Regions from separate parts of the Pantoea sp. At-9b genome, predicted to be linked through region 2. Evidence: predicted binding sites of a transcription regulator. Region 2 holds the regulator's gene; each other region holds the start of a gene.
The links. Region 2 encodes sigma-54, which starts transcription at its own class of promoters, with help from an activator protein. Its sites were predicted from a motif close to GTTGGCACANNTTTCGCTNT; they were not measured.
Positions count from the first base shown of each region.

Region 1 (7,456 bases), 960 kb from region 2:
AGGTGTACCGGCAAAGATGATTTTTAACGGTGCAGACACAGTTCAACCTTCTGTTTGCACTCAGGATGCGCGTGCATTCTGGCGTGCCAGTTTTTCCAGTTTCTGTTTAATGCGCTGGCGTTTCAGCGGGGACAGATAATCAATAAACAGTTTGCCATCGAGATGGTCGATTTCGTGCTGAATACAGATCGCCAGCAGGCCATCAGTTTCCAGTTCGAAGCTATTACCGTCACGATCTTGGGCACGGACTTTCACCCACTCAGCACGGGGGACAAAAGCACGCTGCTCAGGGATGGAGAGGCAACCCTCTTCAATACCGGTTTCGCCGCCTTTTTCCAGCAATTCTGGGTTAATCAGCACCAGACGTTCTTCACGGCTTTCTGACACATCAATGACGATGATGCGTTGATGAATATCCACCTGAGTCGCCGCCAGGCCAATGCCTTCTTCGGCGTACATTGTTTCAAACATGTCGTCGACGATGCGCTGTACCCCGGCGTCTACGGTTTTTACCGGCGCCGCGATTTTGCGAAGACGATCATCAGGGAAATGTAATACCTGCAAAACTGACATAAATTTCCAGATCTGTATGCGTTAAAGAAAAGATTACTGCCTCATATTGTAGACTTTTTGGGGCATGATTGACAGCATTCCACGGCATCAAGGCACAGGTCGAACAGGGAGTGAGACGTGGATAAAATTGAGTGGATGCTCAGGCTGGCTAATGTGAAAGGTCTTGGTGGTCATCAGCTTCTCCGTCTGGTGAACATGCTACATAGCACCCGGCATATCGATGATGATTTTCTGACGGCACAGCGGTTGAATGAAACGCAGCGAAAACAATTCAATACGCTCTGCCCACGGCAACTGATGCGAACCCAGCGATGGCTGGAAAATCCACAACATCAGCTGCTTTCTGTTCTGGATAATGCTTACCCATCAGCATTAGCGGAAATCAGCCGCTTCCCGCCATTGTTATATGTGATGGGCAATGCCGCAGCCTTGCATACCCCGCAACTCGCCATCGTCGGCAGTCGTCAATGTTCGCATTATGGCAGGGAGTGGGGGGATTGGTTTTCACAGCAGTTAGCTGCGCAAGGGTTAACCATCACCAGCGGGTTGGCGCGGGGAATTGACGGCATTGCGCATCGGGCGGCGCTTAATGCCGGTGGTAAAACCGTCGCAGTGTTGGGTAGTGGGCTGAAACACCTCTATCCCAAAATCCATCAGAAACTGGCGCAGGAGATCATCAGCAACGACGGTGCCCTGGTCTCGGAATTTCCGTTGGATACGCCTCCCTATGCCGCTCATTTTCCCCGCCGCAATCGTATCATTAGTGGTTTAAGTCTCGGGGTGTTGGTGGTGGAAGCGTCGCTGAAAAGCGGGTCGCTGGTCACGGCACGCTATGCGCTGGAACAAAATCGTAATGTCTATGCGTTACCGGGTTCTTTGGGGAGTGAGGGCAGCGCAGGAACACACTGGCTGATACAGCAAGGCGCACTACTGGTCGCCCATCCTGATCATATTCTCGACGATCTCCATTCGACCCTGAACTGGCTACCTGCAACTCAACCAGAAACAATATATTCACAAGACAGTGACGATGTTCCATTGCCATTTGCGGACGTGTTGGCTAACGTAGGAGATGAGGTTACACCTGTTGACGTCGTCGCTGAACGTGCCGGCCAACCTGTGCCAGTTATCTCAGCCCAGTTGCTGGAGCTGGAGTTAGCAGGATGGATCGCAGCTGTACCCGGCGGCTATGTCCGATTAAGGAGGGCATGCCATGTTCGACGTACTTATGTACTTGTTTGAAACCTATATCCATAACGAAGCCGAGATGCGCGTTGACCAGGATAAATTGACCGATGATTTAACCGATGCCGGTTTTCATCGTGAAGATATCTATAATGCGTTGAACTGGCTTGAGAGACTGGCTGATTACCAGGATGGCCTGGTCGCGCCGGTGTTACTGGCGAATGATCCGCTCTCAATGCGTATCTACACGGATGAAGAGAGCCAGCGTTTAGATGCTGAATGTCGCGGTTTTATTTTGTTCCTGGAGCAGATCCAGGTGCTGAATATGGAAACGCGCGAAATGGTTATCGAACGAGTGATGGCCCTCGATACCCTCGATTTCGATCTGGAAGATCTCAAATGGGTGGTGCTGATGGTGCTGTTTAACATCCCTGGATGTGAAAACGCTTACCAGCAGATGGAAGAACTGTTATTCGACGTCAATGAAGGTATGCTGCATTAATTTGCGATTAATGCATCGGGTTATATGAGTAAATCAGCACTATTTACCGTGCGTAAACACGACCCCTGCCCCGCTTGCGGGGCAGAATTAGTGATACGTGCCGGCAAACATGGCCCATTCCTTGGGTGCGTAAACTATCCAACCTGCGACTACATTCGCCCGCTGAAAAGCTTGGGTGATGGTCATATCGTTAAAGTGCTGGAGGGCCATGCCTGTCCACAATGTGGTGCTGATAAGGTGCTACGCCAGGGGCGGTTTGGTATGTTTGTTGGCTGTAGCCACTATCCAGAATGTGATTACACTGAAACGATCGATAAGCCTGATGAGACAGCTATCGCTTGTCCCCAGTGCCAGAGTGGGAAGTTGGTGCAGCGCCGTTCGCGCTATGGCAAAACGTTTCATTCCTGCGATCGTTATCCAGACTGTCAGTTTGCTGTGAATGCCACGCCGGTTGAAGGCGTCTGCTCACACTGTCAGTTCCCGCTATTAATCGAAAAGAAAACCGCGCAGAGCATGAAACGTTTCTGCGCCAGTAAACGCTGCGGCAAACCCGTAGTGCAGGACAACTGATTATCATGACGCAAGAACACGCTTTACCGGGAAGTCTCGATTTCTGTATTGAACAGCTGCAGCAGCAGGCGGTGATCGCTTATCCAACGGAGGCGGTCTTTGGTCTGGGATGTGACCCGGATAGTGAACATGCGGTGATGTCACTGCTGGCATTGAAACAACGCCCGGTAGAGAAAGGATTGATCCTGATTGCGGCGGATTATGCTCAGCTTGAGCCGTATGTCGCCGATCAGGAACTGTCGGTGGTGCAGCGTGAGCGAATGTTTGCCAGCTGGCCAGGACCGGTGACTTATGTCGTCCCGGCATCACCGCACACGCCACGCTGGTTAACCGGGCGTTTTGATTCGCTGGCGATCCGCGTTAGCGATCATCCTGATGTGCAGGCGTTGTGTCGACGTTTTGGTAAACCACTGGTTTCAACCAGTGCCAATCTCTCCGGTGAGCCACCTTGTCGCACCGCAGCGGAGGTCGCCCAGCAATTTGGCGTGGCGTTCCCGGTGCTGGTAGGTGCAACCGGTGGCCGTCTCAATCCTTCAGAAATCCGCGATGTTATCAGCGGCGAACTTATCCGTCAGGGCTAATTTATGGACAACTTTGCCGTTTTTGGTAATCCAATCGCGCACAGCAAATCGCCTTTTATCCATCGTCTGTTTGCAGAACAAACCGGTATCGACCATCGCTATGGTCGGGTGTGCGCGCCCCTGGATGGTTTCCCGCAGGCAATCAGTGAGTTTTTTGCGGCGGGCGGAAAGGGAGCCAACGTGACGTTGCCCTTCAAAGAGCAGGCGTGGGAGTTTGCTGATGAGCTCAGTGAACGCGCTGCGCTTTCTGGGGCGGTCAATACATTGAAGAAAGATGCACAGGGTCAGATTATTGGTGATAACACCGATGGTATTGGCCTACTGAGCGATCTTGAACGGTTGCAGATGATCATGCCGGGTGATCGTGTTTTGCTGGTGGGAGCCGGTGGCGCAGCGCGCGGCGTGATCTTGCCTCTGCTTTCATTAGGATGTTCAGTCACGGTCACGAACAGAACGGTCGAAAAGGCTGAGTTGCTGGCAGAGATCTTCCGCCACAGTGGTGCCATTCATGCCTGCGGCTTCGAGCATCTGGCGGGTCAATCATTTGATCTGATTGTGAACGCCACCTCCAGCGGGGTGGAGGGGAAGGTGCCGCCATTACCGGTTTCATTGATTACTCACTCTACCCGCTGCTATGACATGTTCTATCAACCGGGCCTGACGCCATTTTTGCTTTGGTGCCAGCAGCAGGGCGCGCGGCAACTCGCCGATGGGTTAGGGATGCTGGTGGGGCAGGCAGCACATGCTTTTCAGTTATGGCACGGTGTCATGCCAGAGATCACGCCTGTCATTGCGCAGTTAAAAGAAGCGATGCAAGCGTGAATCAGGCTATCCAGTTCCCCGATCGCGAAGAGTGGGATCAGAATCGTCAGGCGGTATGCTTCCCGGCACAAGTCAACGGTATGGGGTTAATGTGTGCAATTTCTTCAGATGCACTGCATGACCGATTCGGTGCAGGGGAAGCGATGGCGCTATTTAGCGCCAATCGCTGGGATCTGGAAGATGAAGCCGAACAGCTTATCCTCAACGACGAGGTTGATAATCAAGGCTGGGTCTGGCTCTCCTGAGCGAGATAATCATTTTTCCAACCAACGTAGTTGTTTGCCGAATAACGCAGTCCTTCGATCTCTGCTTCATTAAGAGGGCGAATTTGCTTCACCGGGCTACCTAAATAAAGGTAGCCACTCTCCAGGCGTTTGCCGGGCGGGACCAGACTACCTGCACCAATCATCACATCTTCTTCTACTATTACGCCGTCCAGCAGAATCGAACCCATACCCACCAGCACACGATCGCCGATCGTACAGCCATGCAACATGGCTTTGTGGCCGACGGTAACGTCTTCGCCAATCACCAGCGGGTAGCCTGGCGGATTGCTGGCTGATTTATGCGTGACATGAAGTACGCTGCCATCCTGAATGTTAGTGCGCGCGCCAATGATCACCTGATTCACATCACCGCGAATGGCGACCAGTGGCCAGATGCTGACATCGTCTCCCATGATGACATCACCAACCACCACACTGCTTTTATCGATCATTACCCGATCGCCAGTTTGTGGGTAGCTGCTTTTATAGGGACGTAAGGCTGTAGACATGATCTTTCTCCTTTTACTCATTTATCCCTAGCCTGAGCGCGATCAGGGCGACAGACAAGCTGATTTTTGAGCGGATCGTTCGTGATCTCGGCAGAAAGGATGAAAACTCGCCAGTCGAATAAAAAGATCGAAAAAAGGGGTTGTGCAAAAAATTCGGATCCCTATAATGCGCCTCCACTGACACGGCAAAGCGGCAACGCAGACGGTCAGCGAGGGACGAAGTGATTCATCCCGCCAGAGAAAAATCTCGAAAAAGAGATTGACTCTGAAGGAGGAAAGCGTAATATACGCCACCTCGCGACAGACGGTTAACCCGCTGGTCGCACTGCTCTTTAACAATTTATCAGACAATCTGTGTGGGCACTCGCAGGATTGATATCAAAAGTCTACGGACTTAAAAAATATCAAGTCTCAAGAGTGAACACGTAATTCATTACGAAGTTTAATTCTTTGAGCATCAAACTTAAATTGAAGAGTTTGATCATGGCTCAGATTGAACGCTGGCGGCAGGCCTAACACATGCAAGTCGAACGGTAGCACAGAGGAGCTTGCTCCTTGGGTGACGAGTGGCGGACGGGTGAGTAATGTCTGGGGATCTGCCCGATGGAGGGGGATAACTACTGGAAACGGTAGCTAATACCGCATAACGTCGCAAGACCAAAGTGGGGGACCTTCGGGCCTCACACCATCGGATGAACCCAGATGGGATTAGCTAGTAGGTGGGGTAATGGCTCACCTAGGCGACGATCCCTAGCTGGTCTGAGAGGATGACCAGCCACACTGGAACTGAGACACGGTCCAGACTCCTACGGGAGGCAGCAGTGGGGAATATTGCACAATGGGCGCAAGCCTGATGCAGCCATGCCGCGTGTATGAAGAAGGCCTTCGGGTTGTAAAGTACTTTCAGCGGGGAGGAAGGTGTTGAGGTTAATAACTTCAGCAATTGACGTTACCCGCAGAAGAAGCACCGGCTAACTCCGTGCCAGCAGCCGCGGTAATACGGAGGGTGCAAGCGTTAATCGGAATTACTGGGCGTAAAGCGCACGCAGGCGGTCTGTCAAGTCGGATGTGAAATCCCCGGGCTTAACCTGGGAACTGCATTCGAAACTGGCAGGCTAGAGTCTTGTAGAGGGGGGTAGAATTCCAGGTGTAGCGGTGAAATGCGTAGAGATCTGGAGGAATACCGGTGGCGAAGGCGGCCCCCTGGACAGAGACTGACGCTCAGGTGCGAAAGCGTGGGGAGCAAACAGGATTAGATACCCTGGTAGTCCACGCTGTAAACGATGTCGACTTGGAGGTTGTGCCCTTGAGGCGTGGCTTCCGGAGCTAACGCGTTAAGTCGACCGCCTGGGGAGTACGGCCGCAAGGTTAAAACTCAAATGAATTGACGGGGGCCCGCACAAGCGGTGGAGCATGTGGTTTAATTCGATGCAACGCGAAGAACCTTACCTGGCCTTGACATCCACGGAATTCGGCAGAGATGCCTTAGTGCCTTCGGGAACCGTGAGACAGGTGCTGCATGGCTGTCGTCAGCTCGTGTTGTGAAATGTTGGGTTAAGTCCCGCAACGAGCGCAACCCTTATCCTTTGTTGCCAGCGATTCGGTCGGGAACTCAAAGGAGACTGCCGGTGATAAACCGGAGGAAGGTGGGGATGACGTCAAGTCATCATGGCCCTTACGGCCAGGGCTACACACGTGCTACAATGGCGCATACAAAGAGAAGCGACCTCGCGAGAGCAAGCGGACCTCATAAAGTGCGTCGTAGTCCGGATTGGAGTCTGCAACTCGACTCCATGAAGTCGGAATCGCTAGTAATCGTAGATCAGAATGCTACGGTGAATACGTTCCCGGGCCTTGTACACACCGCCCGTCACACCATGGGAGTGGGTTGCAAAAGAAGTAGGTAGCTTAACCTTCGGGAGGGCGCTTACCACTTTGTGATTCATGACTGGGGTGAAGTCGTAACAAGGTAACCGTAGGGGAACCTGCGGTTGGATCACCTCCTTACCTGAAGATGCTTTCCTTCGAAGTGCTCACACAGATTGTCTGATGAAAACGTAATGAGCAAGACGGCTGCGAAGTCGTGACACTTCATGTGTCCCCTTCGTCTAGCGGTTAGGACTCCGCCCTTTCACGGCGGCAACAGGGGTTCGAATCCCCTAGGGGACGCCACTTGCTTGGTGACAGGTGAAAGGTGTCGCTGCTCAGTATCTCAAAACTGGCTTACGAGTCATGTTTGAGATATTTGCTCTTTAACAATCCGGAACAAGCTGAAAATTTGAAACGACACGTTGTTTCATTTCTCCGTAATAAGAAATGAAAGCGATGTGTTCGAGTCTCTCAAATGCTTGCAGTCTGCATGCGTGAAAACGTCTGTGGGTTGTGAGGTTAAGCGACTAAGCGTACACGGTGGATGCCCTGGCAGTCAGAGGCGATGAAGGACGTGCT
Region 1 covers NC_014837.1:3,951,117-3,958,572, reverse strand. The annotation lists gene fmt (methionyl-tRNA formyltransferase) at 1-39, opposite strand, end outside; gene def (peptide deformylase) at 61-573, opposite strand; gene dprA (DNA-protecting protein DprA) at 691-1,815, shown strand; gene smg (DUF494 family protein Smg) at 1,787-2,260, shown strand; gene PAT9B_RS18190 (type I DNA topoisomerase) at 2,285-2,830, shown strand; gene tsaC (L-threonylcarbamoyladenylate synthase type 1 TsaC) at 2,836-3,411, shown strand; gene aroE (shikimate dehydrogenase) at 3,415-4,233, shown strand; gene PAT9B_RS18175 (DUF1488 domain-containing protein) at 4,230-4,478, shown strand; gene PAT9B_RS18170 (gamma carbonic anhydrase family protein) at 4,454-5,008, opposite strand; rRNA gene PAT9B_RS18165 (16S ribosomal RNA) at 5,474-7,015, shown strand; tRNA gene PAT9B_RS18160 (tRNA-Glu) at 7,106-7,180, shown strand; rRNA gene PAT9B_RS18155 (23S ribosomal RNA) at 7,395-7,456, shown strand, end outside.
Region 1: the regulator sigma-54 is predicted to act here: its motif matches at 5,284-5,303, upstream of PAT9B_RS18170 (gamma carbonic anhydrase family protein).

Region 2 (7,456 bases):
GTCAGTGACATCATGCACAGCGGCGACGAGATCCCACACGTCTCCCGGGATGCGTCGCTGCGTGATGCGCTACTGGAGATCACGCGTAAAAATCTCGGCCTGACGGTGATCGTCGATGACCTGATGAAAATCGAAGGTATCTTTACTGATGGTGACTTGCGCCGGGTGTTTGATATGGGGATCGATTTCCAGTCAGCCAGCATCAAAGATGTGATGACGCGCGGCGGTATTCGCGTGCGTCCGAACATGCTGGCCGTTGACGCACTTAATTTGATGCAAAACAAAAACATCACTGCGCTGCTGGTGGCCGATGACGATCGCCTGCTCGGTGTGATACATATGCATGACATGCTGCGCGCCGGCGTGGTCTGAACAGGAAAAGAACATGAGTGTTGAAACCGCTGCGATCGAGACCTGCTATGGTCCGGTGAGCGCAGATGTGATGGCGCGCGCGGCGCAGATCCGCCTGCTGATTTGTGATGTTGATGGCGTGATGTCCGATGGCCTGATTTACATGGGCAACAGCGGCGAAGAACTGAAAGCCTTCAACGTGCGCGATGGCTATGGCATTCGTTGCCTGCTGACCTCCGGCATTGAAGTGGCTATTATTACCGGTCGCAATGCCAAACTGATGGAAGATCGCTGTAAAACCCTCGGCATTACGCATCTTTACCAGGGACAATCGGATAAGCTTTTGGCCTGGCGCGAACTCCTGGATAAACTGTCATTATCTGCGGAACAGGTGGCGTATATCGGTGATGACCTGATCGACTGGCCGGTCATGGCCCGTGTGGGTCTGAGTGTTGCTGTCGCCGATGCACACCCGATTCTGTTGCCGCGTGCACATTATGTCACCCGCATTGCCGGTGGCCGTGGCGCGGTACGTGAACTTTGCGATCTGATCTTAATGGCGCAGAACAAATTTGAGGATGCCAAAGGGCAATCAGTATGAGTAAAAGCAGGCGTTGGATAACGCTGATTCTGGCCCTAATCGCTCTGGTGCTGATTGGCTGGAATCTTACCAACCAGGATGAGAGCAAAGCGCCGGTTACCACCAACGACCAGGAGCCGACTTACACCAGTTCGACTTCTCACACCGTGGTGTACAATCCAGACGGTGCGCTGGCCTACAGACTCATTTCGGATAAAGTGACCTACTTTGCTGCCGATGAACTGAGCTGGTTCGATAATCCGGTGATGACCACTTACGACGTGAATAAAATTCCGACGTGGTCTGTGCGCGCCGATAAGGCAAAGCTCACCAAAGATCGTATGCTTTATCTTTACGGCCACGTTGAAGTGAACACCCTGACGCAGGATTCGGAGCTGGAGCGCATTAAAACCGATAATGCGGTGGTGAATCTCGTCACCCAGGATGTCACCTCTGACGATCAGGTCACCCTTTATGGCCGCAGTTTTAACTCTACTGGCATGAAGATGCGCGGCAACTTACGGACGAAACATGCCCAGTTGATTGAAAAGGTCAAATCCTCCTATGAAATCCAAAATGAAAAACAACAGCCTTAAGTTACTGCTGGTCAGCGCCCTGTTAGCCACCAGCCTGCCCGCTCTGGCCTTAACCGGGGACTCGGACAAACCCGTTAATATCGATTCAGAGAATCAGTCACTGGATCTCCAAGGCAACGTCGCCACCTTCACCGGCAACGTTATCGTTACCCAGGGATCGATCAAGATCACCGCCGACAAAGTGGTTGTCACCCGTCCGGGCGGCGACAGCAAAAAAACCATTGTGGATGCCTGGGGCAACCCTGCGACCTTTTATCAGATGCAGGACAACGGTAAGCCGGTGCAAGGCCATGCCGCCAAACTTCATTACGAACTGGCGAATGACTTTGTTGAGCTGACCGGTAACGCCTACATTGAACAGCTGGATAGCAACATCAAGGGCGATCGCATCACGTATCTGGTGAAAGAGCAAAAAATGCAGGCCTACAGTCAGGGCCAGAGCAAACGTGTGACCACCGTGCTGGTGCCGTCGCAGTTGCAGGACAAAGACGGTTCTTCCCAGAGCCAAAAAAAGAGTAACTAATTTCTATGGCCACACTGATCGCTGAAAACCTGGCGAAAGCCTACAAAGGCCGCCGCGTGGTAGAAGACGTTAGCCTGCAAGTGAAATCCGGCGAAATCGTCGGTTTGCTTGGCCCCAATGGGGCCGGTAAAACCACCACCTTCTACATGGTGGTCGGTATCGTACCGCGCGATGCCGGTCGCATTGTGATTGATGATGAAGACATCAGCATTTTGCCACTGCATGCGCGCGCACGTCGCGGCATCGGCTATCTGCCGCAGGAGGCCTCCATTTTCCGTCGCCTTAGCGTTTACGACAACCTGATGGCGGTGTTGCAGATCCGTGACGATCTTACCGAAGAGCAGCGTCAGGATCGCGCTAACGAGCTGATGGAAGAGTTCCACATTGAACATCTGCGTGACAGCATGGGTCAGGCACTCTCCGGCGGTGAACGCCGTCGTGTTGAGATTGCCCGCGCGCTGGCCGCCAACCCTAAATTCATCCTGTTGGATGAGCCTTTTGCCGGTGTCGACCCCATTTCCGTCATTGATATCAAGAAGATCATTGAGCATCTGCGTGATAGCGGATTGGGTGTGCTGATTACCGATCACAACGTGCGCGAAACCCTTGCCGTCTGTGAACGCGCTTACATCGTCAGCCAGGGGCACTTGATTGCCCACGGCACGCCCGATGAAATACTTGCAGATGAGCAGGTTAAGCGTGTTTATTTGGGCGAAGAGTTCAGACTCTGATAAGGTGTCGTAACCTCCGACGTTTGCTTAGGAAATTCAATCCGGATTATGAAGCAAGGTTTGCAACTCAGGCTCAGCCAACAGCTGGCGATGACACCCCAGTTGCAGCAAGCAATCCGCTTGCTGCAACTCTCTACGCTTGAACTCCAGCAGGAATTACAACTGGCGCTGGAAAGCAACCCATTGCTTGAACAATCAGAACTCCATGAAGAAGTAGACACACGCGAATATCAGGAAAGCGAGGCACTCGATACCCGCGAGGCGCTGGAACAAAAAGAGATGCCGGAAGAGCTGCCGCTCGACGCAACCTGGGACGAAATCTACACCGCCGGAACCCCTTCTGGAACGGGTACCGATTATCAGGATGATGAACTGCCGGTTTATCAGGGTGAAACCACCCAGTCGCTACAGGATTACCTGATGTGGCAGGTTGAGCTGACACCGTTCACCGATACCGATCGTGCCATTGCGACCTCCATTGTGGATGCTATCGACGACACCGGTTATCTCACCGTGACCCTCCAGGATATTTGCGACAGCATCGGTGATGAAGAGCTGACGCTGGAAGAAGTGGAAGCGGTGTTAAAACGCGTGCAGCGTTTTGATCCGGTTGGTGTGGGTGCACGTGACCTGCGTGACTGTCTGCTGGTACAACTTTCTCAGTACGCCACCGACACGCCGATGCTGGCGGAAGCGCGTTTAATCGTTAGCGACCATCTCGATCTGCTGGCCAATCACGATTTCCGCAGCCTGATGCGTATGACGCGTCTGAAAGAAGATGTACTGAAAGAGGCGATGGTACTGATTCAATCGCTGGACCCGCGTCCGGGCCAGTCGGTCAATACCAGCGAACCTGAGTATGTGATTCCGGATGTGCTGGTGCGAAAAGTCGGCACACGCTGGACGGTAGAACTGAATGCCGACAGCGTACCGCGTCTTAAGATTAATCAGCACTATGCAGCGATGGGCGGAGCAGCACGTAACGACAGTGACAGCCAGTTTATCCGCAGCAATTTACAGGAAGCCAAGTGGCTGATTAAGAGCCTGGAGAGCCGTAACGACACGCTGCTGAAAGTGACACGCTGTATCGTCGAACAGCAGCAGGCGTTTTTTGAACAGGGCGAGGAGTACATGCGTCCCATGGTACTGGCGGATATCGCCCAGGCCGTGGATATGCATGAGTCCACCATTTCCCGAGTGACCACGCAAAAGTATTTACACAGTCCGCGTGGCATCTTTGAACTGAAATATTTTTTCTCCAGTCATGTGAACACCGAAGGTGGCGGCGAAGCCTCATCGACAGCGATCCGTGCCCTGGTGAAAAAATTGATCTCTGCGGAAAACCCCGCAAAACCCTTGAGCGACAGCAAACTGACCTCCATGTTATCTGAACAGGGCATCATGGTGGCCCGCCGTACGGTTGCTAAGTATCGCGAGTCTTTGTCCATCCCGCCCTCGAATCAGCGTAAACAGCTGGTTTGAATGTATTGAGAAGGAAGACCTATGCAGATAAACCTTACCGGACTGAATGTAGAGATTACCGAGCCGCTGCGCGAATTTGTAAACAGCAAATTTGCCAAACTGGAACACTATTTTGATCGGATTAATCAGGTCTATATTGTTCTGAAAGTGGAGAAGGTAACGCAGATTGCTGATGCAACACTGCATGTGAACGGCGGTGAATTGCACGCGACATCGGAAGCGGAAGACATGTACGCGGCCATTGACGGATTGATCGACAAGCTTTCCCGTCAGTTGACCAAACATAAAGACAAACTGAAAAAACACTAACCTTCACGCTTGCAGAGTGTCGACCGGTTCGACACTCAGAGCACAGAATGGGGCGGGCTAACCGCCCCGTTTTGTCATCTGCGCAAGCGCCAACAGGATAACTGTATTTTTCCCGTTATCGGGGTAAAGTGAGTGATCCTCGCGGCTATGTGAACTCGCAAGTGAAACGATGATGAACAACGATCTGACACTGGAATTGAGCTCGGTCCTCACGCTGGACTGCACCCGCAGCGGCGTACACTGCCAGAGTAAAAAACGTGCGCTGGAAATAATCAGCGAGCTGGCAGCAAAACAGCTCAATCTGCCTCACCAGACGCTTTTCGAAGCGATCCTCACCCGTGAACGCATGGGCAGTACCGGTATTGGCAATGGTATCGCCATTCCACATGGCAAACTGGAGGAGGATACGCTGCGCGCCGTTGGCGTGTTCATTAGCCTCGACCAGCCCATCGCCTTTGACGCGGTGGACAACCAGCCAGTGGACCTGCTGTTTGCGTTACTGGTGCCCGCAGACCAGTGTAAAACCCATCTGCATACGCTGTCACTGGTGGCAAAACGCCTGGCAGATAAAACGGTCTGTCGTCGTTTGCGCGCCGCACAGAGCGATGAAGAACTCTATGCCATTATCACAGAAGCGCAGGACGACCACCTTTAAGCGACAGCTACTTTTACCGGCCAATGCGCCGGTTTAAAACGGGAGAAATGTGATGGTGCTGATGATCGTTAGCGGTCGGTCAGGCTCAGGAAAATCAGTCGCGTTGCGTGCGCTTGAGGACATGGGGTTTTACTGTGTCGATAACCTGCCAGTGGTGTTATTACCCGAGCTGGCCAATACCTTAAGCGAACGCAACATCTCTGCTGCCGTCAGTATCGACGTGCGCAATATGCCGGAATCGCCGGAGATTTTCGAAACCGCGCTGAATAATTTGCCGGATTCTTTTTCGCCTCAGTTGCTGTTTCTCGACGCTGACCGCAACACGCTCATCCGTCGCTACAGTGATACGCGCCGCCTGCATCCGCTCTCCAGTAAAAATCTGTCACTGGAAAGCGCCATTGACGAGGAGAGCGACCTGCTCGAACCTTTACGTTCGCGGGCCGATCTGATCATTGATACCTCCGAGATGTCGGTACACGAATTGGCGGAAATGCTACGTACCCGCCTGCTGGGCAAACGTGAACGTGAGCTGACGATGGTGTTTGAATCCTTTGGCTTCAAACACGGTATTCCGATTGATGCCGATTATGTGTTTGACGTGCGTTTTCTGCCTAACCCGCACTGGGACCCTAAACTGCGCCCCATGACCGGCCTCGACCGCCCGGTGGCAGCCTTCCTCGATCGGCATACCGAAGTGCATAACTTTATCTACCAGACGCGCAGCTATCTTGAATTGTGGCTGCCGATGCTGGAAACCAACAATCGCAGCTATCTCACTGTCGCAATCGGTTGTACTGGTGGTAAGCACCGTTCGGTTTATATCGCCGAACAGCTGGCCGACTATTTCCGCTCACGTGGTAAAAATGTGCAGTCCCGTCATCGCACCCTGGAAAAACGCAAATCATGACCGTGAAGCAAACCGTTGAGATTCGTAACAAGCTGGGCATGCACGCGCGCCCGGCGATGAAGCTGTTTGAACTGGTGCAGAGTTTTGACGCAGAAGTGTTGCTGCGCAATGAAGCAGGAACAGAAGCGGAAGCCAGCAGCGTTATTGCGCTGCTGATGCTGGATTCCGCCAAAGGCGGTCATATCGAAATCGAGGCCAGCGGGCCGGAAGAAACTCAGGCGCTGGCCGCAGTGATTGAGCTATTTGAAGCCGGATTTGATGAGGACTAACCACCTCAGTGCAATTTATAGCGATTGAGGAAGCCTTCTCCACCCAGCTGCCGCATCTGGCGCATAATCCATTGCTGGCGCTGACGAATATAGCCTGACGGGGCGTCAGCGCGAAAACGTATGGGGTTTGGCAACACCGCCGCCAGCAATGCGGCTTCCGCCATGGTCAGGCGGCTGGCGGGTTTGTGAAAATAGCGCTGAGAGGCCTCTTCGACACCAAACACACCGTTGCCAAGTTCGGCAATATTCAGATAGACCGTCAGAATACGCCGCTTGGTCCATACGGTTTCGATACCCACCGTCAATCCCGCTTCCAGCCCTTTACGCACCCAACTACGCCCATCCCACAGAAACAGGTTTTTCGCGGTCTGCTGCGATAATGTCGAGGCACCACGCATCCGCTCGTCGCCCTCATTATCCAGTACCGACTGGATCGCCGCGACATCAAATCCCCAGTGTTCTGGAAACTTTTGATCTTCAGAGGCAATGACCGCCAGCGCTATCCACGGAGAGATCTCATCCATGCTGACCCAATCCGAATGCGCCACATAGTCAAAATTCCCGTGCAGCCAGGCACTGAGTTGTCGTTCAACCATTACTGCGGAAAAAGGCACCGGCAGGAAGGAAAATAGCAAAATCCCCGCCAGCCAAATACCCAGCCAGGCGATAAGAAATTTTGCGATCCACACTTTTACACGTTGCCAAAGTTTCCCTTTATTCTTAGCCATCAAATTATCTCTTACCTGTTCCCTGTATTAATCAATCACCCAGGTCACCATAGCATTCAATGATGGTCAAACACCCGGAATTACCCCGTGACCAGTTGATTTATCGAACAAATTCATTGCCTGCGCAACCATCGTTCCTTTAATAGAGCCAAATACATCAAGCACTTCCGCTATGAAGGAATCGGTTCCATGCTTAAATACTCATCGGAAAACCTACTGACTGACACTTAACAGAATGTGACCCAGATCACGCAAAATGTTTCACGATACTTAACATTGAAATTTCTCAGTGTTTGAGCCCTCTCATTGATTATTGAGAGCATTC
Region 2 covers NC_014837.1:542,734-550,189, reverse strand. The annotation lists gene kdsD (arabinose-5-phosphate isomerase KdsD) at 1-372, shown strand, start outside; gene kdsC (3-deoxy-manno-octulosonate-8-phosphatase KdsC) at 386-952, shown strand; gene lptC (LPS export ABC transporter periplasmic protein LptC) at 949-1,527, shown strand; gene lptA (lipopolysaccharide ABC transporter substrate-binding protein LptA) at 1,496-2,050, shown strand; gene lptB (LPS export ABC transporter ATP-binding protein) at 2,056-2,781, shown strand; gene rpoN (RNA polymerase factor sigma-54) at 2,830-4,263, shown strand; gene hpf (ribosome hibernation promoting factor) at 4,285-4,572, shown strand; gene ptsN (PTS IIA-like nitrogen regulatory protein PtsN) at 4,745-5,227, shown strand; gene rapZ (RNase adapter RapZ) at 5,280-6,134, shown strand; gene npr (PTS phosphocarrier protein NPr) at 6,131-6,403, shown strand; gene mtgA (monofunctional biosynthetic peptidoglycan transglycosylase) at 6,409-7,131, opposite strand.

Region 3 (7,456 bases), on a different replicon from region 2:
GCAAGTACGGACACAGGCCGGGCCGTTAGGATCGAAACTGCACAGATCGCACTTCACCGCGACCGCCCGAACGCCGGGTATCCAATCCAGCAGGGTGCTGACGTGGAGGGGATCGGGCGGGGCGGCGGGCGCTTTGGGGGTATTCACGTCAGCCGGAATATGCAGCGGTCGGCTACCGGAAAACTCAATGGCACCAAACGGGCAGGCGATGCCGCACAGTTTGCAACTGACGCACAGGTTAGCGTTCAGCTGGACTGCGCCATCAACGCGGGTGATGGCATTCACCGGACAGACACTGGCACAAGGCGCATCTTCACAGTGGCGGCACAGCTGCGGTGCGGATTCGTCCCGGCTGCGCGTGACGGTTAAACGCGGCATTGACTGTAAACCTTGTTGCCGGTGCGTTTCGGCGCAGGCGGCTTCACAGGTATGGCAGCCGATGCATAATTTTGAATCAGCGATTACAAAACGATTCACCAACGGATTCCTCTGGTGACTGTCGTCATTAATGACGAAACCATGCCGATACCCTGTCGTTTCGACAGTTTTCGACACCCTCAATCTCTACGCCACGGCGGCTTGTTGTAACCGTTCCATCGACACCGGGGTGTTCTCGTGGACGGCCAGATAGAGGCTGTCGTAAATCGGCTGGATCAGTGCCAGATAGTGGGTGAGGACTTGCTCGCGGTCGCGATTGCTGAAAGCGTTGTCAATGCGCCCGTCGTTATCCATATTGGCGCTGCCAATCAACAACTTATCGCTGCCGTCAGCCAGTTCGAGATAATACTCAATGCGGTGGTTGTTAAAGCCCGCGCCCGGCTGAATACCAATGACGAAGTGTTCAAACAGGAAGAAGCGCAGCCCCTCGCCTGGCGTGCAGTCGATGGTGTGATGCAGCCGGGCTTTTGCCAGCGTAATTCCCTGAACTAAGGCGTTACCGTACTGCTTCCACTGGGCCTGTAGACGTTGTTGCTGTTCGGCGATGTATGTTGCTTTTTCACTCAGTTCCCTAATGTCCATCATTAAATCACTCTGTTTTGTACGGATACTCCCCCTCAGGCACGTTTCGTGCCATGTTTTTATCGTATTGAATTCAAACATAAATTAAGCGACGCGTGCGTTTGTAACCCCGTCATTGACATGTCATTTCGTCATCTTTGACATCAAAGATGACGCCTGGCTGGCATCGTCTTTGCATTAGCAGCCCTTAGTTAACCCAGGAGGCAGCATGCACGAAATTACCCTCTGCCAACGTGCAGTCGAATTGATTGAACGTCACGCCCGGCAACATGGCGCACGCCGTGTCACCGGTGTCTGGCTTGAGGTCGGGGCGTTTTCCTGTGTGGAGGTCAGCGCGATGCAGTTTTGTTTTGAACTGACGTGCCGGGGCACGTTGGCGGAAGGCTGTGAGTTGCATCTGAAACAGCAGGAAGCGGAGTGCTGGTGCCACGACTGCCAGCACTATGTCACGTTGCTGACGCAGCGCGTCAGGCGCTGCCCGGATTGTGGCGGCAATCAACTGCGTATCGTGGCGGATGATGGCGTGCAGATTAAGCGGCTGGAAATCGATTAGGAGATCAATCATGTGTAGTACCTGTGGTTGCGGTGAAGGCAACCGGTATATCGAAGGTGATGAGCGCAACCCGCACTCGGCCTTTCGCAGCGCACCCTTTGCACCGGCTCCGCGTCGGTTACAACAAATTTCCGGGATGCAATTTTCCCCGCGTACCGACGCGCATGGCGATCTGCATTATGGGCACGGCGTAGCGCAAGCCCATGCGCCGGGCATCACCCAGCGTAAGATGCTGGAGCTGGAACTGGATGTGCTGGATAAAAATAACCAGCTGGCACAGGGTAATCGTGCCCGCTTTGCCGCAAACCGACAGTTGGTGCTGAATCTGGTATCCAGCCCGGGCTCCGGTAAAACCACCTTGCTGACCGAAACCTTACAACGGTTACAGGGCAAGGTGCCCTGTGCGGTGATCGAAGGCGATCAACAAACGGTGAACGATGCGGCGCGTATCCGTGCCACGGGCACGCCTGCCATTCAGGTCAACACCGGCAAGGGTTGCCATCTGGATGCACAAATGGTGCAGGATGCCATGCAGCGTCTGCCACTGGCACCACACGGCATGTTGTTTATTGAGAACGTCGGCAATCTGGTGTGCCCGGCGGGGTTTGATTTGGGTGAACGGCATAAAGTGGCGCTGCTGTCGGTGACAGAAGGCGAGGATAAGCCATTAAAATATAAATATATGTTTGCGGCGGCCTCGCTGATGTTACTGAACAAGATCGATCTGCTGCCCTATCTGCAATTCGATGTTGACCGCTGCCTGGCTTATGCCCGCGAGGTAAACCCGGATATCCAGATCCTGTTGGTGTCCGCCACTACGGGGGCCGGGATGGACGCGTGGATCAACTGGCTGGAGGCCGAACGATGTGCATAGGCATTCCGGGCCAGATTGTGGCGCGTCTGGCTGATGGAAACGCGAAAGTTGACGTCTGTGGTGTACAGCGTGAGGTCAATTTGACCTTGGTGGGTGATGCTGCTGTCGGGCAATGGGTGCTGGTGCACGTCGGCTTTGCTATGAGCATCATCGATGAAGCGGAGGCCCGGGACACGCTCGACGCGCTGCAAAACATGTTCGAGCTGGAGCCTGATGTGGGCGCGTTGCTGTATGGCGAGGAACGTGGCTGATGCGTTACGTCGATGAATACCGAGACCCCGCGCGCGTCATGCAGTTAATTGACACCCTGAAGAAACGCGCGCCGCTGCTGGATTATGACGCGCAGCGTCCCTTGCGGATCATGGAGGTCTGCGGCGGGCATACCCACGCCATCTTCAAGTTTGGTCTCGATCAACTGCTGCCAGAGAATATTGAGTTTATCCACGGTCCGGGCTGCCCGGTGTGCGTGTTACCGATGGGGCGCATCGACAGTTGCATTGAGATTGCCAGCCATGCGGAGGTGATTTTCTGCACCTTTGGCGATGCCCTGCGCGTGCCGGGCAAAAATGGCTCGCTGATGCAGGCCAAAGCCCGGGGCGCGGATGTGCGGGTGGTGTACTCGCCGCTGGATGCACTGGCGCTGGCGCAGCGGCATCCACAGCGGAAAGTGGTGTTTTTCGGGCTGGGCTTTGAAACCACCATGCCTGCCACGGCGATCACCCTGCAACAGGCCAAAGCGCAACAGATCACCAATTTCTGGTTCTTTTGTCAGCACATCACGCTGCTCCCCACGTTGCACAGTCTGCTGTCGCAGCCGGATAACGGTATCGACGCATTTCTGGCACCCGGCCACGTCAGTATGGTGATTGGCACCCACGCCTATCAATTCATCACCCAGCAATTCCGGCGACCGCTGGTGGTGGCGGGTTTTGAGCCGATGGATTTATTGCAAGGCGTGCTGATGCTGGTGGAGCAAAAAATTAAGCAGCAAAGTCAGGTTGAGAATCAATACAAACGCGTCGTACCCGATGCGGGGAACGCGCTGGCACAGCAGGCCATGCGCGAGGTTTTTTGCCTCAACGGTGCGTCTGAGTGGCGCGGTCTGGGGGTGATTGCGGATTCCGGGGTCGTTCTGACCGAGGCTTATCAAGCCTTTGATGCCGAGGCGCATTTCCGGCCACAGCGCCAGCGGGTTTGTGACGATCCGCGCGCCCGCTGCGGCGACGTGCTCACCGGACGTTGTAAGCCGCATCAGTGCCCGATGTTCGGGACCGGCTGCAATCCAGAAAATGCGTTTGGGGCGCTGATGGTCTCCTCAGAAGGAGCCTGTGCGGCCTGGTATCATTACAGAAGTCAGGAAGTGAATGATGAAATCAATTGAGTTGGCACATGGCAGCGGCGGCAGGATGATGCAGCAACTGATCTCCAGCCTGTTTTTGCAGGCATTTGATAACCCCTGGCTGGCGGAACAGGAAGATCAGGCCCGACTGGCGCTCAGCGATCTGACCAGCCGCGGCGATCGGCTGGCATTTTCTACCGACAGTTACGTTATCGACCCGCTATTTTTTCCCGGTGGCGACATTGGCAAGCTCGCGGTGTGCGGCACGGTCAACGACATAGCGGTCAGTGGCGCGCAGCCGCGCTGGCTGTCCTGCGGGTTTATCCTCGAAGAAGGGCTGGCGCTGACGACGCTGGAACGAACGGTTACCAGCATGGCGCAGGCGGCCAGAGAAGCCGGAGTCGCCCTCGTCACCGGCGATACCAAAGTGGTGCCGCGCGGTGCTGCGGATAAGCTGTTTATCAATACGGCAGGTATCGGCGCAATTCCCGGCGGCCTGAACTGGGGTGCAGCGCAAATTGGTGTGGGCGATGTGCTGATCGTCAGCGGCACCCTCGGTGACCATGGTGCGACCATCCTCAATATGCGCGAACAACTGGGGCTGGACGGTGATTTGACCAGCGATTGCGCGCCACTGACGTCGCTTATCGCACCGCTGGTCGGCATCCACGGCGTGAAGGCGTTGCGTGATGCCACGCGCGGCGGCGTGAATGCGGTACTGCATGAATTTGCCGCCGCCAGCCGCTGTGGTATGGAAATCATGGAAAGCCAGCTACCGCTGAATCCGGCAGTACGGGGCGTCTGCGAGCTATTGGGGCTGGACGTGCTAAATTTTGCTAATGAAGGAAAGGTGGTGATCGCGGTTGCAGCGGCAGCCGCCGCTACCGTCGTCGCGGCGTTGCAGCAGCATCCTTTGGGAAAACAGGCTGCGATAATCGGCGTGGTAACGGAGAAGCCCGGCGTCAGCATCACCGGACTCTATGGCATCAAACGTCGCCTGGAACTCCCGCACGCGGAACCGCTACCGCGTATTTGTTGATCTATGCCTGGTCTCCCCGAAAGAAAACCACATAAACTTTAATTCTCATCAATATTGGACGATGTTACCGCCTCCATATTTAGCTGGAGGTCTTTCAATGGACGACAAAAATGGCATATACCCCGATGAGCGATATCGGGCAGCAGGGATTGTTTGAAATAACACAAACACTGCTGCAACAGCCCGATTTAGGTGCGCTCGCTAATTGCCTGACAAAACTGGCCAAACAAGGGGCATTAGCGGATCGCGTAAATGTACTGCTTTATCATCCATTGCATACGCAGGTCAGTTTTTATGGCATGGATAATCCGGCAAATGAGCAGAACCTGGAACAGGAGAAGATACTGGCCACCGGGCCAATGCAACGTATTCTTTCCCGTCCAGAGGCGCTGATTTGTCAGTGGCATGAGTTCGGAGAGAGCTGGCCGCAGGTGGCCAGACTGCCGCTTTACCCCGCTTTTGGTCGTTACTGTCTGCTGCCGCTGGTTGTCAGTGGCGAGATTTTCGGCGGCTGTGAGTTCATTCGCAACCGCGATACGGGCTGGAGCGAGCAAGAGCTGGAGCGTCTGCATACGCTGACCCAGGTGGCGGGGTTGTGCGCGCAGCAGATTCGCAGCACGCAAGATATCGATCACCACTGTCAGGTGCTGAGCCGTGAGCGCGATGATTTTCGCATTCTGGTGGCGGTAACCAATGCGGTGCTGTCAAAACTCGATCTCGACGAGGTGATGCAGGAAACGGCGCGGGAAATCCACCGCCATTTTGCCATCGATTCTATCAGCATTGTGGTGCGCAGCAGCCGTAAAGCGTGGCTGACGATCTACTCAACCCATTTTGTTGATGAAACGTCGCCGATCCATGATCTGAGTGACGTGCCCGAAGCAGGCACGCTGTCTGAACAGGTTTTTGCCAGTGGCGAAACGCTGTTGCTTAATCTGTATCCCGACGCTCAGGCGGCCTCCTATGAGCGCCGGTTACTGGAGCTTTGGGATAATCAAATTCAGACGCTGTGCCTGATGCCGCTGAAATTTGGTGACAATATGTTGGGGGTGATGAAACTGGCGCAGTGCGGGGAACGGGGATTCAGCGCGGCCAATCTTGAACTGCTGCAACAAATTGCCGAACGCATTGCGATTGCGCTGGATAACGCGCTGGCATGGCAGGAGATCAACCGGCTGAAGGAAAGCCTGACCGACAGAAATCCGTGGGTGACGGAGTCGATCAACGCCGGAGGCAGTGAGGCGGGGGAGATTATTGGCCGCAGCGAAGTGATGATGAATGTGCTGAAACAGGTCGACATTGTGGCCGCCAGTGACAGCACCGTGTTGATCCTTGGCGAAACCGGCACGGGAAAAGAGTTGATTGCCCGCGCCATTCACAGCCAGAGCCAGCGTAATCGTCACCGCATGGTAAAAATGAACTGCGCCGCCATGCCTGCCGGGTTGCTGGAAAGCGATCTGTTTGGTCATGAACGGGGGGCCTTTACCGGTGCCAACACCCAGCGCATTGGCCGTTTTGAACTGGCAGATAAAAGCTCGCTGTTCCTGGATGAAGTGGGGGATATGCCGCTGGAGTTGCAGCCTAAACTGCTGCGCGTGTTACAGGAAAAGGAGTTTGAACGCCTTGGCAGCAACAAATTACAAACTGTCGATGTGCGCTTAATTGCCGCCACGAACCGCGACCTACGGCAAATGGTGGCCGACCGGGAATTTCGTAATGATCTGTATTACCGTCTGAATGTGTTTCCTATCCGGCTACCCCCGCTGCGCGAACGTCCCGAAGATATTCCGCTGTTAGTGAAAGCGCTGACCTTTAAAATCGCCCACCGTCTGAATCGGAAGATCGACAGCATTCCCGCTGAAACGCTGAGCATGCTGCGGCGCATGGAGTGGCCGGGCAACGTGCGTGAGCTGGAGAATGTGATTGAGAGGGCGGTGCTGATGACGCGTGGCAACGTGCTGCATCTTTCCTTGCCGGAAATGGCGGACGCGTCGCCTGTCAGGAAAGTTGCAGCACCGGTTACGGAACCGCGCGCCGGCGAGGACGAGTACCAGCTGATTATGCGGGTACTGCGTGAGACCAACGGTGTGGTGGCCGGGCCGCGCGGTGCGGCTCAGCGTCTTGGTATCAAGCGCACCACCTTGCTCTCGCGCATGAAGCGTCTGGGGATTAATAAGGTGGAGTCGTAACGCTACGCGGCGTGCGCTGCAACCTCAACAATGTAGCGCAGTAAAGCCTCGGCAGCGGGTGCATGCAGCGCCCCCTGCCGCAGGGTTAAGCCAATCTCACGACGGGTGTCCGGCAAGGTCAGCTCCAGCGGTTGCAGGATACCCGCGCGCAGTTCGTACTCCAGTTGGTGCGAGGAGACCGCAGCAACCATGTCCGAATTCAGCAGCAGGCCACGCACAATCGCCAAATCGCCGCTCTCCACAACCGGGGTGGGCGCCGTCATCCCCAGCTTATGAAAGGCGGCATCCAGCAGATGACGCGAAGGGGTGTTATCGCGCGGCAATATCCACTGCACGTGCGCTAAATCGCTGGCTGTCAATCTGCGTCCGGCAAGGGGATGCTGTGGCCGTACCAACAACACCAGCGATTCGGCAAACAACACCTGATTGTGGATATCCAGCA
Region 3 covers NC_014838.1:653,761-661,216, reverse strand. The annotation lists gene PAT9B_RS23400 (4Fe-4S dicluster domain-containing protein) at 1-477, opposite strand, end outside; gene hycA (formate hydrogenlyase regulator HycA) at 565-1,020, opposite strand; gene hypA (hydrogenase maturation nickel metallochaperone HypA) at 1,229-1,573, shown strand; gene hypB (hydrogenase nickel incorporation protein HypB) at 1,584-2,447, shown strand; gene PAT9B_RS23380 (HypC/HybG/HupF family hydrogenase formation chaperone) at 2,438-2,698, shown strand; gene hypD (hydrogenase formation protein HypD) at 2,698-3,828, shown strand; gene hypE (hydrogenase expression/formation protein HypE) at 3,815-4,825, shown strand; gene flhA (formate hydrogenlyase transcriptional activator FlhA) at 4,936-7,014, shown strand; gene PAT9B_RS23360 (LysR family transcriptional regulator) at 7,017-7,456, opposite strand, start outside.
Region 3: the regulator sigma-54 is predicted to act here: its motif matches at 1,180-1,199, upstream of hypA (hydrogenase maturation nickel metallochaperone HypA).

Region 4 (7,456 bases), 380 kb from region 2:
AAGAGGGCGAAACTGCGCCGAAGATGATGTCGATTGGCATGCATTGCCGCCTGTTGGGGCGTCCTGGTAAGTTCCGCGCCCTGCAACGCTTCCTTGACCATATCCAGCAACACGATCGGGTTTGGGTGTGTACGCGCCAGCAAATTGCCGAGCATTGGATGGAGACTCATCCCGCTTAATACCCCTGTAGCGGCGCGATTTATCGCGTGGGTTTTTCCTGCATCGCGCACGAAATTGCGCGATAAATCGCGCCGCTACGATTGTGGATGTATTTAAACCATCAAACTCACCTGCGCGGCAACAATACGCCAGCCACACGGCAAGCGGACCCATGTCTGCTGCTGACGGCCAATTTTCTCCGTCCCGGCGCGCGTAAATTCCGTGCTGCACACCGCATAATCATCACCAAAGGTGGTGATCACCGTATGGCGTAAGTCGCGGTCCAATCCGGCAGAGGGACGAGCGGCACGAAACGCGCGGATCTCCTCGATGCCATACAGGTTTTCACCGGCACCAAGACGCACCGTGCGGCTGTCGTGCCAGAACAGTTCATCCAGTACCGCCACATCATTGCTGACCAGCGCCTGTTCATAGCGATAAAACGCGGCAGTCACTTCGGCGACAATCGCCGGACGATCAATATTCTCGGGTGTCATGGTTATGCGTCCATCAGAGTGGTTTGCGGCAACGTCAGCCCTTGCTGTTGCAGCGCCCAGGCGGCGCGCAATGCGAGGTGTTCTTTAAACGGCGCGGCGATCAGCTGCAAACCAATCGGTAAGCCGCTGGTGGTCGGTAAGGGCACGGTACAGACCGGCAGGCCGAGGAAGGAGATTGGCTGGGTCAGCATCCCCATGCTGGCGCGGGTTGGCAGATCCTGTCCGTTGATGTGAATGGTTTCCTGGCCGATGGTGGTGGCACTGCATGGCGTCGCCGGGGCGATCAGCACATCAAAGTGTTCAAACAGCGGCAATACCTGCTGCTGGAAATGGCGACGGAAGCGCTGCGCCTGCACATACCAGGCGGAAGGCAGCATCGCACCCGCCAGCAGACGTTCACGCGAGTTGGGTTCAAAACGTTCCGGCATCTCACGCAGTTTCGGCAGATAGTGATTGCCCCCTTCGGCGGCGGTGAGGATAAAGGCGGCTGAACGCGCGATCTCGGCATTCGCCATTGTCACTTCGTCGTTGGCTGCCAGCGCTTTGGCGGCAATGGCCAGCGCGGCACGGGCGTCATCGTTGCACCAGGTAGAGAAGAAACCGCCGAGCACGCCACAACGCAGCCCCTCAAGCCCTTGCGTCAGGGTTTGACTGGCAGCGGTCACCGGTTGAGCGGCCTGAAACGCATCGCTGGGGTCGGCTCCCTGTAAGGTGTCGTACACCAGGCTGAGATCTTCCACCGATCGGGCGAACGGGCCGATATGGTCAAGGCTGGCGACAAACGGATGGCTACCGCTGCGCGATAAACGGCCAAAGGTCGGTTTCAGACCATAAATGCCGCACAGCGAGGCCGGTACGCGAATCGAACCGTTGGTATCGCTACCGAGCGAGAAATGCACCAATCCGGCCGCGACAGCGGCGGCGGACCCTCCTGATGAGCCGCCAGCAACCCGGCTGAGATCGCGCGGATTGTGTGTCGGTCCATAATGGGTGTTTTCGGTCGTGAAGCCGTAAGCGTAGGCATCCATATTGAGCATGCCGGAGAGCAGTGCCCCCGACTGGCGTAGCTTGCTCACCGCCCAGGCATCATCGCGTGCCGCCGGACGTTCGCTGAACAGGCTGGCACCGGCCAGCGTACTGTGCCCGGCGACATCAAACAGGTTCTTCACTGCATAGGGAATACCGGCCAGTGGCGGGAGGGTTTCCCCGCGCTGGCGTTGCGTATCCAACTGATCCGCTTCTTTTAACATGCGCTGACCGGTGACTTCGGTCCAGGCATTCAGCGCCGGGTTGTGTTGTTCAATTGCCGTCAACGTTTGTTCGGCAATCGCGCGTGCGCTGATCTCACCGTTGCTCAGCGCCTGTTGCAGTGCGCTTATCGAAAGGGTGGAAAGTTTCATAGCTTATACACTCCCGCCACTTCCATGCGATCGTCGAGCGGAAAGGCCATCAACGGTTCAGCCATGGCAGCAATACGGTTAAATTGGGTTAAAAGTTCGGCGCGGCGCGCCTCATCCAGCTCCAGCGCCAGAATCTGTTCCATCTGGGCGATATAGGCGGCCCAGTCCGGTTGTGTACTCATCTTTTCTCCTTAGAAACCCGCGGCGCTACCGTTGCTGCGTGGATCGAATGCGCCTTCAAACATGCCGTTGTTATGGCGGACGATGGCACCGGCGTGACCCACCACCTCGCTAAAATCGGGTAACAACTCGACCTCATGGCCGAGATCGCGCAGTTGCTGCACCGTTTCCGGGGCGAGACGCGCTTCCAGCTTGAGGGAATCGGAGGATTGTCCCCAGGTACGACCCAGGAGCCAGCGCGGTGCGCTCACCGCCTGTTGCAATGGCAGCCCCTGAATCACATGACGGGTAAAAATCGCCGCTTGCGTCTGCGGCTGGCCATCGCCCCCCATCGAGCCGTACACCATGGTGCGGCCATCTTTCAGCCGTGCGGCCGCCGGGTTAAGGGTATGGAAGGGTTGTTTGCCCGGGGCCAGAGCCAACAGATGACCTGGCTGTAAACTGAACGCTGCCCCCCGGTTCTGCCAGGTGATGCCGGTACCCGGCAGTACAACACCGCTGCCGAATTCATGATAGATGCTCTGGATAAAGGAGACCGCCAGCCCGCTGCTGTCCATCACCCCCATCCACACGGTGTCACCCGGACCTTTGCCGGTGCCCCAGGGCGCGGCGGCTGCATCATCAATTTGCGCGGCGAGGCCCGCCAGATGGTCGGCCTCCAGCAGGCTCTGCACATCAATGTCGATATGGCGTGGATCGGTAATATGTTGGTCACGTAGGCCAAAGGCTTTCTTGGTGGCTTCGACGATACGATGAATGGTCTGCGCTTCATCGGCATCTGCCATGTTAAGGCGGTCGGTAATACCCAGAATCGCCAGCGATACCAGCCCCTGGGTGGGTGGCGTCATGTTCCAGATATCGCCTTCACTGTGTGCCAGATGCAGGGGCGTGCAGCGGCGTGCCTGCTGGCGTTGCAGATCTTCCAGCGTGATCGGCATACCCAGCGCCGACATTTCACGTGCCAGATGATGCGCCAGATCGCCGCGATAAAAACTGTCTAAGCCCTGTTCGCACAGCAGGCTCAGCGTATTCGCCAGCGCCGGTTGGGTGAAACGGCTGCCTGCGGCAGGCACTGCGCCATCGGGTAAAAAGTTAGCGGCAAAACCGGGCTGGTCCTGCAATTCATGACGTTTTGCGGCAGTCGCTGCCGCCTGGGAAGCGGTGACGGGAATGCCGTCAGCCGCATAACGGATGGCATCGCGCAGCAGACGGGCAACGGGCAGCGCCGGGTTACCCAGCTCAGCAGAGAAGGTCAGTGCTTCCTGCCAGCCGCTGACGGTGCCAGCTACGGTCAGGGCGGCTTTCGGGCCACGGTGTGGAATTTTTGTTGCGCCGTGGTAGAAGTCGAAGTGCGCCAGTGAGCCAGCAGCACCGCTGGCATCGATGGCGATCGGATCACCACCGGGCGGTACGATCAGCCAGAAGCCATCGCCGCCTAAGCCATTCATATGTGGGTAAACCACGGCGACAGTGGCGGCGGCTGCCACCATTGCTTCGATAGCATTGCCACCTTCGCGCAGGACCGATAAGGCACTTTCACTGGCGAGATGATGCGGGGTTACGGCCATACCTAACGGGGCCATATTGCTCTGTATCATAGTGAACTCATTTTTGGGTACATGGGAAAGGTATAGCAAGAGCTGTTCCAGTTTTGGTCGGACACCATTGTGGATCGATTTATGCTAGTTTGTGATGAAACGAAAGTTACAGGATGAATGATGAAACAGCTAGATGAACGCCTCCGCAGTCATTATCCGCAACTGTCGCCGCAGGAGCAGCGCATTGCCGATTTTGTCTTTGACCACTTTGATGACCTGATCAGCTACAACAGCGCCGAGCTGGCGCGGCTGAGTGGCGTGTCAAAAGCCACGGTGAGTCGGCTGTTCAAGCGCCTCGGTTACGAAAAATATAAAGACATGCGCGATGAGTTGCGCACGCTGCGCCAGAGCGGCATGCCACTGACGGATAACCGTGATGCGGTGCAGGGCAACACGCTGCTGTCGCGTCACTACAAGCAGGAGATGGCGAACCTGACGCAGTGGGTTAACAGCATTGACCCGCAGCAGTTTGGCGACGTCATTCAGGCGCTGGCGCAGGCAAAACGCTTGTTTATCATTGGCATGCGTAACGCCTATCCGGTAGCACTGCATCTGCGTCAACAGTTGATGCAGGCGCGTCCCCAGGTACATGTGCTGCCGCAACCCGGCCAGACGCTGGGTGAGGAGCTGGTGGATATTACCCCCGAGGATGTGGTGGTGGTGATGGCGTTTCGCCGTCGTCCGCGCATCATCCGTCCGCTGATGCAGCAGTTGCAGCAGAGTCACATTCCGGTGCTGGCGCTGTGCGAACCCCAGGCACAGGGCATCCTCACCCTGGCGCGCTGGCAGCTGTGCGCACCGCTCGACAGCGTCTCGGCCTTTGATAGTTATGCCTCGGCCATGAGTCTGATTAATCTGCTGGCGAATGCGTTGCTGCATGAAATGTTGTCGCAGGGGCGTCAGCGTATTCATCAGATTGCCGATCTTTATCAGCATCTGGATGAGCTGGAACACCGTTAAAGGGCACCTTTTTGGTGCTTTGCACCTTTTTTGATCACTGCAGATGACGGGCGATGCGCCCGTTTTTTTTCGCCTGATAATGCCGCAACCCTGATTTTACGGAGAAGTGTTCTTTTTGTTTCGGTTGGCACATTAGTTGCAGAACGATTCATCAAGAATCTTTTGTTTCACATAAACTCACCGGGGTGCATAATGAAAAAAGTTTTAATGGCGGTAGCGGGCGCTGCGCTGATGATGGCGCAGGTTGGTAGCGCAATGGCCGATCAGTTGCAGGACATCCAGAAGCGCGGCGTGATCCGCATTGCCGTCCCGCAGGACTTCCCGCCGTTCGGTTCTGTCGGTACCGATTTGCAGCCGCAGGGCTACGACATCGACATGGCGAAGTACCTTGCCAAAGAGATGAAACTGAAGTTGCAGCTGGTGCCGGTTTCCAGTGCCAACCGTGTGCCTTACCTGCAAACCGACAAAGTCGATCTGGTGATCTCCAGCATGGGGAAAAACGCCGAACGTGAAAAAGTGATCGACTTCAGCCGTGCTTACGCACCGTTCTTCCTCGGCGTATTTGGCCCGAAAGGCGAAGAAATCAAAGATGCAGCGGCACTGAGTGGCAAATCCATCGGTGTAACGCGTGGTGCGGTAGAAGATATGGTGCTGACCGGTGTGGCACCGAAAGATGCCGAGGTGAAACGTTACGAAGATAACAACACCACGCTGTCTGCCTATCTTTCGGGTCAGGTGCAGTTTATCGCGACCGGTAACCTGGTGGTTGCCGCGATTGCCCGTCAAAACCCGGCCAAAGCCCCGGTGCCGCAGTTTATGCTGAAAGATTCGCCGTGCTTTATCGGTCTGAAGAAGGACGAGCCAGCGCTGAAAGATAAAGTGAATGCGCTTATCGAGCAGGGCATTAAAGATGGCACCCTGAACAAGCTGTCCGAAGAGTGGCTGAAAGCGCCACTGCCGGCTAACCTCGGCGCATAAGAAGGACGGCCAATGATTGGGCAACTTAACTTTGCTGCGCTGTGGCCGCACTGGCCGGAGCTGCTGGCAGGGCTGTGGATCACCATCCAGCTGACGGTGCTGGCTACGGTCGGGGGCGTCGCGCTGGGGATTCTCGGTGCCGCACTGCGCACTGGCAAACCCAGCCTGGCGGGGCGCATCTGGGGCATTTACGTCGAGCTGATTCGCAACACCCCGTTTGTGGTGCAGCTGTTCTTTATCGTCTTTGGTTTACCCAATCTTGGTCTGAAACTGACGGCGGGTGAAGCCGCACTGTTGGCGATGCTGATTAACCTCGGTGCCTACAGCACCGAGATTATCCGCGCCGGTATCCAGGTGACGCCAAAGGGGCAATGGGAAGCGGGTCGGGTACTTGGATTGACCCGCAGCCAGACGTTTTTGCGCGTGGTGCTGCCGCCGTCGCTGCAACGTATTTATCCGGCGCTGGTCAGCCAGTGCATCATCGTGATGCTGGGTTCTTCGGTGGTGTCGCAAGTCTCTTATGAGGAGCTGACCTTCGCCGCCAACCTGATTCAGTCACGCACCTTTTTGAGTTTTGAAGTCTATCTGGTGACCACGTTGATCTACCTGGCGTTGTCGATTGCCATGCGTCAGCTGCTGCTGGCGGTGGGGCGTAAATGGTTTGGAGCGCAGCCATCATGACCACGTTTACCGATTGGGACATCGTGCGCAACCTGCTGCTGGCAGCGCGCTGGACGATTTTGCTGTCGCTGGTGGCCTTCTTTGGCGGCACGCTGGTGACCTTGCCGCTGCTGTTTCTGCGCCTGCTGCGTAAGCCGTGGCTGATGCGGGTTATCCGTGGCTATACCGAGCTGTTCCAGGGCACGCCGCTGCTGATGCAGCTGTTTCTGGCTTTCTTTGGTGTCGCGCTGTTTGGCATCGATGTTGCGCCCTGGACCGCCGCCTCACTGGCGCTGACGCTCTACACCAGCGCCTTTCTGGTGGATATCTGGTACGGCAGTATCCGTGCGTTGCCGAAAGGGCAGTGGGAAGCGTCGCGCTGCCTGGGCCTGACGTTCGGTCAGACGCTATATCGCGTGGTTGCTCCGCAGGCGATCCGCATTGCTATCGCCCCCACGGTTGGTTTTGCCGTGCAGGTGGTCAAGGGCACCGCGTTGGCTTCGATTATCGGGTTTGTCGAACTGACCAAGGCGGGCACGATTCTGAACAACGTGACTTATCAGCCGTTTAAGGTATTTGGCCTGGTGGCGTTGGGTTACTTCCTGATGTGTTATCCGCTGTCGCGTTACAGCCAGTACCTGGAGAAAAAATTCAATGCCGCTCATCACCATTAATCAGGTACAGAAGTACTACGGCGACAACCACGTGCTCAAAGGTGTCGATCTCGACATCGAAATGGGTGAAGTGATCTCGATTATCGGCCGCAGTGGTTCGGGCAAAAGTACCCTGCTGCGTTGCATGAACGGACTGGAAGGCTATCAGGAAGGCAGCATCAAACTGGGTGGGATGACCATTACCGATCGCGAATCACAGGCGCGTGAAATCAGCCGCTCGGTCGGGATGGTGTTCCAGAGTTTTAACCTGTTCCCGCATATGACGGCACTGGAAAACGTAATGCTGGCACCGCGCCGCGTGCTGAAAAAGAGCGAAGCTGAATGCCGGGAACTGGCGAAACAGATGCTGG
Region 4 covers NC_014837.1:925,983-933,438, forward strand. The annotation lists gene puuE (allantoinase PuuE) at 1-179, shown strand, start outside; gene hpxZ (oxalurate catabolism protein HpxZ) at 273-656, opposite strand; gene PAT9B_RS04085 (AtzE family amidohydrolase) at 659-2,056, opposite strand; gene hpxX (oxalurate catabolism protein HpxX) at 2,053-2,238, opposite strand; gene PAT9B_RS04095 (gamma-glutamyltransferase family protein) at 2,248-3,834, opposite strand; gene hpxU (MurR/RpiR family transcriptional regulator HpxU) at 3,955-4,794, shown strand; gene PAT9B_RS30870 (hypothetical protein) at 4,791-4,946, opposite strand; gene PAT9B_RS04105 (transporter substrate-binding domain-containing protein) at 4,987-5,772, shown strand; gene PAT9B_RS04110 (amino acid ABC transporter permease) at 5,785-6,453, shown strand; gene PAT9B_RS04115 (amino acid ABC transporter permease) at 6,450-7,106, shown strand; gene PAT9B_RS04120 (amino acid ABC transporter ATP-binding protein) at 7,087-7,456, shown strand, end outside.
Region 4: the regulator sigma-54 is predicted to act here: its motif matches at 3,867-3,886, upstream of PAT9B_RS04095 (gamma-glutamyltransferase family protein).